2 regions of the Paenibacillus sp. PDC88 genome follow, and region 2 is predicted to be linked to the other one. Evidence: riboswitches for the same ligand, from Rfam matches in the RefSeq annotation. Region 2 holds a riboswitch; the other holds the start of a gene.
What was found. A riboswitch is a leader RNA that binds a small molecule or an ion and turns the genes downstream of it on or off. The one in region 2 is predicted to bind glycine.

Region 1 (4,678 bases), on a different contig from region 2:
CCTTTGTGCCACAAGTCTAATGAGTGTGCCTATGCAGCCGGGAAGCCTTACACGGAATGCTGGTGTATGAGTCGGTCTGTTCCACAGGAACTGCTGTCACGTATTCCGGACGAGCAGAGACGCAAGGCATGTGTGTGTGAAGCCTGTGTAATTGCGTTTCATGCCAGGGGAACGGATAAAGCCTGAACCCCTTGGCCTATCTGAAATTGCATTCAATGAATTATTTTGGTTACAACCTTTGCGGCAAGTAAACGTTATATTGAATATATACTTAAACTTTCTGGGAGGTTATCATGACGAAGACGCAAGTAATGAGAACACACTCACCATCTAAAGTCAAAAGTACTTATGTTACTGTCTCATCCATCCTTCTCGCCTCTGCGTTCATTCTGTGGCCCAATGTACCTTCTGCTATATCTCCATCTACAAGCATTTCGTCAGAGTCCGATCAATACAGCCCGCTTCAAATTACATTTCCGCTTGATAAATATGCTATGGTGATGAGCAGCGTTCCTGGATTCCCCATCGAAATAAGGGAAGAAAACACCTCATTTCCGCTAACCGTTACAGCTTCTTCAGGTAAATTACTGGTTATGGATGGTTCGACGGGCACACAGGTGAGGTCATCAGGAACATCCCTTGAGGTGAAGCAGGCCAGCATCATTTATTGGTCCCCTCTTGCATCTCCACCCGTAAAAGAAACTACCATTACGGTAACGAGCCGAGCTCTTCGCTCGAATTCAGCTGCGGGGTCTGCTTCTGTCCACATCGTGCAAGATCATGATGGCTTCTACAAAATTAATTAACCCCATGAGATTCGTTCCACGAGAAACATTTTTTTCACAAATAATCTAAAACTAGGTTTAGTTATGACTATAGGTTATAAGACGACATCATATAAAAAGAGCTGACCTCCCCTATAAACAGGAAGATCAGCTCAAACAATCTAAATAATTTCGTCATATATTATAGAATCGAATCAAACTTCTACTCTTCAGTATGTGCACGATAAGCATCTGCATCCAGCAGTTTAGCAAGAGCAGCCTTGTAATCTCCACTCAGCTTCACTTCAATCATCCAGCCATCGCTATAAGGTGCAGCATTCACAAGCTCCGGCTCGTCTTGAAGCTTATCATTTACACTGATAATCGTTCCGCTAACTGGGGCAAACAAATCAGATACGGTCTTAACCGATTCAATCGTACCAATACTATCATCACTATTAATGTCCGTTCCTACTTCAGGCAGCTCCACAAACACAATATCTCCCAGCTGATGCTGAGCAAATTCAGTAATTCCGATACGTACCGTATCTCCTTCTAACGTTTGAACCCATTCATGCTCTTCACTATACAACAAACCGTTAATTACTTCGCTCATGATCTCGTCAGCCTCGCTTTTTCAAAAGTTAGAATTGTGTTTCTTCTCTGGTTCCTGCCCTTTTTCCACCCATAGCGTAAAACAATCCTTATCACAATGTCAAGATTGCTAACAAAAAATATGTTTTATGGATATACTCCTTGACTTTTCGGATTTAATCACGTATTAATGTAGTATAAGCGTTAGATTGAGCGGAAGAGTTCGCTATTTCCGAACATTCTAGCTCGTTAAGCGGTTGAACGTAAAGGGAGAGATTACCGCAGGATTCTTGTTCTGAGCTTCTGAGCAAGGGACATTTTCCGCATGGTAACGCCGAAGGAGTAAGCCCATTGATAAGCAAAGGGTGAATCTCTCAGGCAAAAGGACTTTTACCGGACGCGACTCTGGAGAGCATCCATAACCGTTCGCCTGCTTACTAGAAGCGAACGTTGTTAATAAAAGGATCACCCAAGGGGAAACTCGTGAGCATTGCATACGGGGTAACTCTCAGGTACCAAGGACAGAGCCTAAGAAGAACACATGCTTTATTTGCGTGTATTTTTCTTTGGCCTGTCCTTTTTCTTTTTCCAATCGCCCTTTTTCCCTTTTCCTATTATTTATCCTGATGATTATTCTTCTTCATTCCTTCTATTTAACTACAGCCGGAAGCCGGCTTTTGACGAGGTGAAAATTATGTCCCAATTATTGAGAACACCGCTTTTCCCTCTTTATGAACAATATCCAAATGTACGCTGTATCGATTTTGGAGGCTGGGAGCTCCCGGTTTCCTTCAGCGGTATCCAGAAAGAGCATGAGGCTGTTAGACAGCAGGCCGGATTATTCGATGTATCCCATATGGGCGAATTTCGAGTAGAAGGCGAGAATGCAGCCAACTTCCTGCAAGGAATGCTGACAAATGACATATCCCTGCTCGAAATTGGTCAGGCACAGTACACACTTATGTGCTATCCCACAGGTGGTGTAGTGGACGACTTGCTCGTGTATAAGCGCAGCGAGCATTTGTTCATGCTTGTAGTGAATGCATCCAATATTGATAAGGATTGGACATGGCTGCAAGAACATCTGCCTGCGAACGTACAGATGGTGAATGAATCGAATGCAACCGCTCTGCTGGCACTGCAGGGTCCAAAGGCAGAGGCTATATTATCTAAAGTGACAGATGTGAACCTTGCTGAACTTGGTTCTTTCCGTTTTGTCGACGGAGCAGAAGTGAGCGGAAGCACCGTTATTCTCTCACGCACAGGATATACCGGTGAGGACGGCTTCGAAATTTATGTCAGTGCCGATGACGCTCAGAAAGTATGGCTTGCACTTATGTCCGCTGGCGAAGATGAAGGATTGCTTCCTATCGGGCTTGGTGCGAGAGATACACTTCGATTTGAAGCTAAGCTTCCGTTATATGGACAGGAGCTCTCATCAACGATTACACCGCTCGAAGCCGGTCTAGGGATGTTCGTGAAGCTGGCAGCTGGTGACTTTATCGGTCGGGATGCACTGGTGAAGCAAAAAGAAGAAGGCCTGACCCGAAAGCTCGTCGGAATAGAGATTACAGACCGCGGTATTCCACGAGCTCATTATCCGGTCTTTGCTGACGAAGAACAAATCGGCGAGGTAACAACAGGTACCCAGTCGCCTACCCTGAAACGCAATCTGGGTCTTGCACTGCTGGATATCCGGTTTACAGAACCAGGCACCACGGTTGATGTCGAAATCCGGGGCAAACGCCTCAAGGCAGAAGTGATCAAAACCCCATTCTATAGAAGACCAAAACCTACAGCCCAAGCGGCAAAAGGAGCGAATTCGTAATGACAAATCGTTATCTTCCGATGACGGAACAAGATCAGGCGGAAATGCTGGCAGCAATCGGAGCTGAAACGATAGAGGATCTCTTCTCCGACATTCCTGAAGAAATCCGCTTTAAAGGCGAACTCCCTGTTTCATCCAAGCTGGACGAATATGCACTCACACGCCATATGACCCGTCTTGCCGGACGCAATGTGAACGCAGATACACATGCAAGCTTTCTCGGCGCAGGTATCTATGACCATCATGTACCTTCTGTCATTAACCATGTCATTTCCCGCTCCGAATTCTATACCGCTTATACGCCTTATCAGCCCGAGATCAGCCAAGGCGAGCTGCAGGCGATTTTTGAATTCCAATCCTATATTTGCGAGCTTACCGGAATGGCTGTCGCCAATGCGAGTATGTATGATGGAGCAACCGCTTTTGCAGAGGCGGGTAATCTGGCTGCAGCTGCAACGCGCCGGAAGAAGCTGGTCGTATCGAGCACCGTACATCCGGAATCCCGCCAGGTACTTGCGAGTTATGCACATGGTCTGAATCTTGAAATTGTAGAGATTGGTTATCAAAATGGTGTCACTGATATGGAAGCACTCGCTGCTGCAATCAGTGAGGATACGGCTGCGGTTATGATTCAAAGCCCGAACTTCTTCGGCAGTGTAGAAGATATCCAGGCTGCAGCTGACTTGATTCATCCCAATAAAGGACTTCTCATCGTCAGTGCGAATCCAATTTCACTCGGACTTCTGGAAGCACCGGGTAAGCTTGGTGCAGATATCGTTGTTGGTGATGCTCAGCCGCTAGGGATTGCAGGCTCCTATGGCGGTCCTACCTGTGGATATTTTGCTGTATCCCAGGCCCACATGCGCAGAATTCCTGGACGGATTGTCGGTCAAACGACGGATCGTTATGGCAGACGAGGCTTTGTACTGACTCTGCAGGCTCGTGAACAGCATATCCGCCGCGAAAAAGCGACCTCCAATATTTGTTCCAATCAGGCCCTGCTTGCACTAAGTGCATCAGTCTATATGTCGCTGCTCGGTAAACAAGGCATGCTTGATGTGTCGGAGCTTAATTTGCAGAAGAGTCATTATGCCAAGCAGACATTAGCTTCTATTGAAGGGGTAAGCACTCCTTTCACTTCACCGACATTTAACGAATTTGTGATTAAGCTGCCGGACCATACGAGCATGGAAGATGTTCAGAGCAAGCTGCTTGCTGCAGGATTTATCGGAGGATATGATTTGGGACGTGAATACCCGGAGCTAAGCGGTCATATGCTGATTGCCGTTACAGAACGCCGGAGCAAAGAAGAAATCGATGAATTCAAAGCGGTATTGGAGGGATTGCTGTGAGTAAGATTGAAGCAGAGAAACCACAGGTTCAGAACGAGACAGCAGAACTGGATTTTGCTAGAACAGCTGGATCAGAAGCTCCTGAGCAGAAGCTGATTTTTGAACTTAGCAAACCAGGTCGCGTCGCATACTCCTTGCCC
Region 2 (4,678 bases):
TGGCCGAGCATCATAACATGCCGGGGATTGCAAGCTCCGCAACTTCTGTAGTCATCGGACATATTGCAGGCGGGACGAAGCGTATTCGTGTCGGCTCTGGCGGTATTATGCTGCCGAACCATGCCCCTCTCGTTATTGCAGAGCAATTTGGTACACTTGAATCTCTGTATCCGGGACGTATTGATCTTGGCCTTGGACGCGCTCCAGGTTCTGACCAGCTGACATCTCGCGCGCTTCGCCGCGGACCAGGAAGTGACGGTCAGGATTTCCCGCAGCGCCTTGAGGAGCTGCAGCATTATTTTAAGCCGACCTCGACCTCATCAATGCAGGTGCATGCATATCCAGGACGTGGACTCGACATCCCGATCTGGCTGCTCGGGTCAAGCGGCTTCAGTGCTGAGCTCGCGGCTCGCAAAGGTCTCCCGTTTTCTTTTGCCAGCCATTTCGCTCCAGACTATCTGCTGCCTGCGCTGGATTACTACTATAACAACTTCCAGCCTTCAGAAGTGCTAGAGGAGCCTTATGCTATGGTCGCTCTGAACGCTTTTGTGGCAGAGACAGATGCGGAAGCCCATAAGCTTGCGACTTCACATCAGAAGCAATTCCTCAATATGATCCGTGGGCGCTTCGGTCTCATGCAGCCTCCCGTTGACGAACTGGACTGGAATATGCAAGAGAAAGCCATTGTAAAAGGACAGCTCCGCTATTCTGTCATGGGAGATAAGGACAGTGTCCGTGATCAATTGAATCAAATGCTGAAGCAAACCGGCGCTAATGAGTTCATTGTAACCAGCCCGATCTATGATCATCAGGCAAGATTACATTCGATTAAGCTGCTCAGTGAAATATTTAACCAAGCGTAATAAGAACAAGTAAAAAAGCCAAGACGAAATAGGGATTTCAAATGAATTAGATTCCCCTATACATCGTCTTGGCATTTTTTATATTTTGCAGTGTTACACAAGAGATACACCACAGTGGAGCTCGGTATATTCCTTGGCACACGGTGGATTTAACCGTTCCATATTCTTAGGCTCCTGAATTTACACCAGTATGCTTCAACTCTTGAATCCACCTCATTAAGCTTCATCTACCGCTTTCTTAGGCTTGGTTTTTTCCTTCTTCGTGTCTGCCAGCTGTTTCGTCAGCTTCTTGCCCGTTGGCGTCTGTGCAAGTCCGCCCTGTGCGGTCTCCCGATGCCGACTCGGCATTGCGCTCCCCACCTCAAGCATGACGTCGATGACTTCGTCAGAAGGAATCGCGCTTCGCACCCCTGCGAGGGCCATATCTGCAGCTGCAAGCGCTGTAACTGCCCCCAATCCGTTTCGTACAATACACGGAATCTCAACCAGCCCTGCCACCGGATCGCAGATCAATCCAAGTGTATTTTTCAGAGCTAAGCCGACCGCGTGCACGACCTGCTCCGGTGTTCCGCCTCGCAGCTCAACCATTGCCCCTGCTGCCATCCCGATCGCTGATCCGACTTCTGCCTGACATCCTCCCTCGGCACCCGATATGAAGGAATTGTTGGCAATGACATAACCAATGGCCCCAGCAGAGAATAAGCCATTAACCATATGCTCATCTTCCCAGCCAAAACGCTCCTGTGCACTTACGAATACACCGGGAATGATGCCTGCCGAACCCGCCGTAGGCGTTGCCACAATTCTTCCCATGGAAGCATTCACTTCCGACACACCAAGCGCATAGGCCATAGCAAGTGTAGAGGCGTCACCCGAGCAGCTCTGATTGTTCTGCAAATAATGGCGGACCCGCTGGCCGTCTCCACCCGTCAGTCCACTGCGCGAGGTTGTATCCTCGTTCATCCCTTTATTCACAGCCTGCTTCATGACCTGATAGTAATCCGACATCTGCCTCACAACCTCAGCCTCTGGTGTTCCGGTCTCCTTCACCTGTTCTTCAATCATCAGCTCAGCTAGTGTCTTGCCTTCTGCCGTACAGATTGCATTCAGATCCTTTAAGTGCTTAAACCGCATCCGTATCGTCCCCCTTCTTCAAATCAATGACCTTGATATCATAAATATGAGGCAGAGACTTCAGCCTGATGAGCACGTCAGAGGCCGGTATCGTGTCTGTCTCCATCGCTGTCAGTGCTTCCCCATCCCGGCCCTTACGATCGACCTGCATGAAGCCAATGTTAACACCGGACTCACTTATCGCAGATGTTACCGAAGCGATGACTCCGGCTTTGTCCGAGTGTCTCAATACCACCGCAGGAAAATCACCTGTCAGCTGCACACGAAAATCATCCAATAAAGAGACGGTAACGTTTCCTCCACCAATAGAGGCTCCCACCATCGTACAAGCCCGTTCGCCTGCAGACAGCTCAAATTTGACGGTATTCGGATGTGCCGCCGGAAGACCACTCGTGACAAACTCATATTCCATTCCCAGCTTCTCAGCCCATTCCTCTGCATTCGGTATCCGCTCATCATCGGTAGCCATATTCATCAGTCCACTGATCAGCGCCAGATCTGTTCCATGTCCGGTATAAGTGTCGGCAAATGAGCCGTATAATATCATTTTTGCTTTTTCTGGTCTCGTTCCAAGCCACTGCCTGGCGATACGCCCAAGTCTAACAGCCCCTGCAGTATGGGAGCTGGACGGTCCCGTCATTGCCGGTCCGATAATTGAGAATACATCCTTGAACCTTGTCATCATAACTCCCCATTTCGTATTGTTCTATCTTATATTGTGCAGAAATATCCGTTCTTCCACGCAAAAAAGGACAGAGTAAGGGTGTAATCCCCTCTCTCTGTCCTGGTACCTGAAAGTTTCGTCAGAAGTGGCCGGCGCATCGAAATCCGCCCTCACTCTCACTTACCCCTTTGGCGGCGCATCGGCTCTCTCCAGAGTTGCGTCGAATCAAGGTTCTTCTACCTGAGAGATTCTGCTGTATAAGCCGGGTGCTTATCAGCTTGCTCCTTCGGTGTCCCGTGGTTTCCCCACGCGATCTCTCCCATTGATCTTCATCCGCTGTTCTATTCATTTTGAACTTATTTGAAATTATAAATTTACTATAAACAGATTAATCGATAAGCTGACCGCATGTCAACAAAAGTAACGAAGAGGCCTGGTATAGAAATGAGTTGCGTTATATTTCCTTACACAGCAGTATTGAATTCAGATAATATTCACTCTTGTTCTGATCATATATTATGCGCATTCTTTCTAATTCGCTTATACTTCTACCCCTGTTAATGCCATTGCATACGCTCATGTTAGTCTGTCCTACAATCTAATCTGTGACTTGTCTTCATCGAAATAGCCGCCTCTCGAACGCTGAAGACTAATTAACCAGAGCAACAACGATAGAAGGACAAGCACGATCGATACTGTAAAATAGACGTAACGCAGCGACACGAGCTCGGCAATAACACCAAACGTTATAATAGCAGCTATCTGAAGCAGACTAACCATCAGGCCGAATATGCTTGTTACCCTGCCCATCATGGCTGCAGGAACATTATTTTGATAAAAGGTCGCCAGACCCGTATTGGAGAAAGACGAGAAAAAGCCCAGTAGGATGAAACCAGCTGCAGCCCATACGAATGAATTCGAGATGGAGAAGATCAGATACCCTGCAGATACAAGCAGCATTCCCCCTCCCAGCATATGTTTGACTGGAATCCATTTTGCTAAGATTGAATTCAGAAATGCTCCGGCGACACTTCCTGCTCCTGTCAGACTGACAATCAATCCGTATTCCAGCTCAGACATCTTAAGGGTACTGCGAATAAACACAACCTCCTGTGAGTCCAGCGCCATACCTAGCAGTAAAATAAAATGAAACAGGCTGTAGACAAATATGACATATGCGTTAGATCTACTGAACTTCATTACACCGCTCCAATCAGCTGCTATCATGCGATATGTTATCCTCTGTCCTGCCGCTTCTCCCTCTTGCACCTCTATAGGTAGCTTGGGGAGCAGCGATAACAAGAAGGCTGATATCAAGAAGGATGCTGCGTTAATATAGATCGCAATATCAGGCTTCATATATATGAGCAGCACCCCGGCAATGGCCGGACCCACCAGAAAAGCCCCCGAGGTCGTTAAACCCTGAAAAGCATTAAACTGCTTGCGTTCTGCTGCTGGTACAAGTCTAACGATATAGGTCATCGAAGCCGGTTGAAAAATAGAAGAGGCCATACTGTTAATCATCAGGCAGGCATAAATCATCCACAGCTCGGGCAGCAGCGGGAGGGCAGCTACAAATACAGTCCGGATCAAATCAGTAATGATCATAATCTGCCGCTGATTGTATCGATCCACCAAGCTTCCAGCCCAGAATTTCGTCAGTAGTGAGGCTGCTGGTGCAATGATCCATAATCCTGCAACGGCTGCAGGAGAACCCGTCATATTCAGAATCAACACGTTAATCGCAATGAGATAGACAAAATCTCCAATCCTGGAGATCCCGATACTTCCAAGCAGCAAGCCTTTTCGACGCCAATTGGCGAATGATTGCTCCATAAATAGTCCCTTTCAGGTTAGCATTGGATTGAAGAAGCTTATTTATACTTTTTCTATATTTATCCATTCAAACCCTCTCTCTAATAACCTGACTCAACGGACTACTATGCAAAAAGAGCACAGCCTCGGCTCATGAAGCCGTAAATAAGCTGTGCTCTTCTGAATATTATGAATACTCGAT

Region 1: it holds a riboswitch for glycine, as region 2 does, so the genes downstream of both, gcvT (glycine cleavage system aminomethyltransferase GcvT) here and sdaAB (L-serine ammonia-lyase, iron-sulfur-dependent subunit beta) in region 2, are expected to answer to the same signal.

What each region holds. Positions count from the first base shown of each region.
Region 1 covers NZ_FNNT01000004.1:82,539-87,216, reverse strand. Annotated here, with positions in the region: gene BLW49_RS13730 (cysteine-rich CWC family protein) at 1-186, shown strand, start outside; gene BLW49_RS13725 (hypothetical protein) at 294-806, shown strand; gene gcvH (glycine cleavage system protein GcvH) at 988-1,380, opposite strand; glycine riboswitch at 1,616-1,758, shown strand; gene gcvT (glycine cleavage system aminomethyltransferase GcvT) at 2,053-3,186, shown strand; gene gcvPA (aminomethyl-transferring glycine dehydrogenase subunit GcvPA) at 3,186-4,538, shown strand; gene gcvPB (aminomethyl-transferring glycine dehydrogenase subunit GcvPB) at 4,586-4,678, shown strand, end outside.
Region 2 covers NZ_FNNT01000005.1:303,415-308,092, forward strand. Annotated here, with positions in the region: gene BLW49_RS17240 (LLM class flavin-dependent oxidoreductase) at 1-863, shown strand, start outside; gene sdaAA (L-serine ammonia-lyase, iron-sulfur-dependent, subunit alpha) at 1,080-1,997, opposite strand; gene sdaAB (L-serine ammonia-lyase, iron-sulfur-dependent subunit beta) at 1,987-2,682, opposite strand; glycine riboswitch at 2,881-2,993, opposite strand; gene BLW49_RS17255 (MFS transporter) at 3,253-4,497, opposite strand.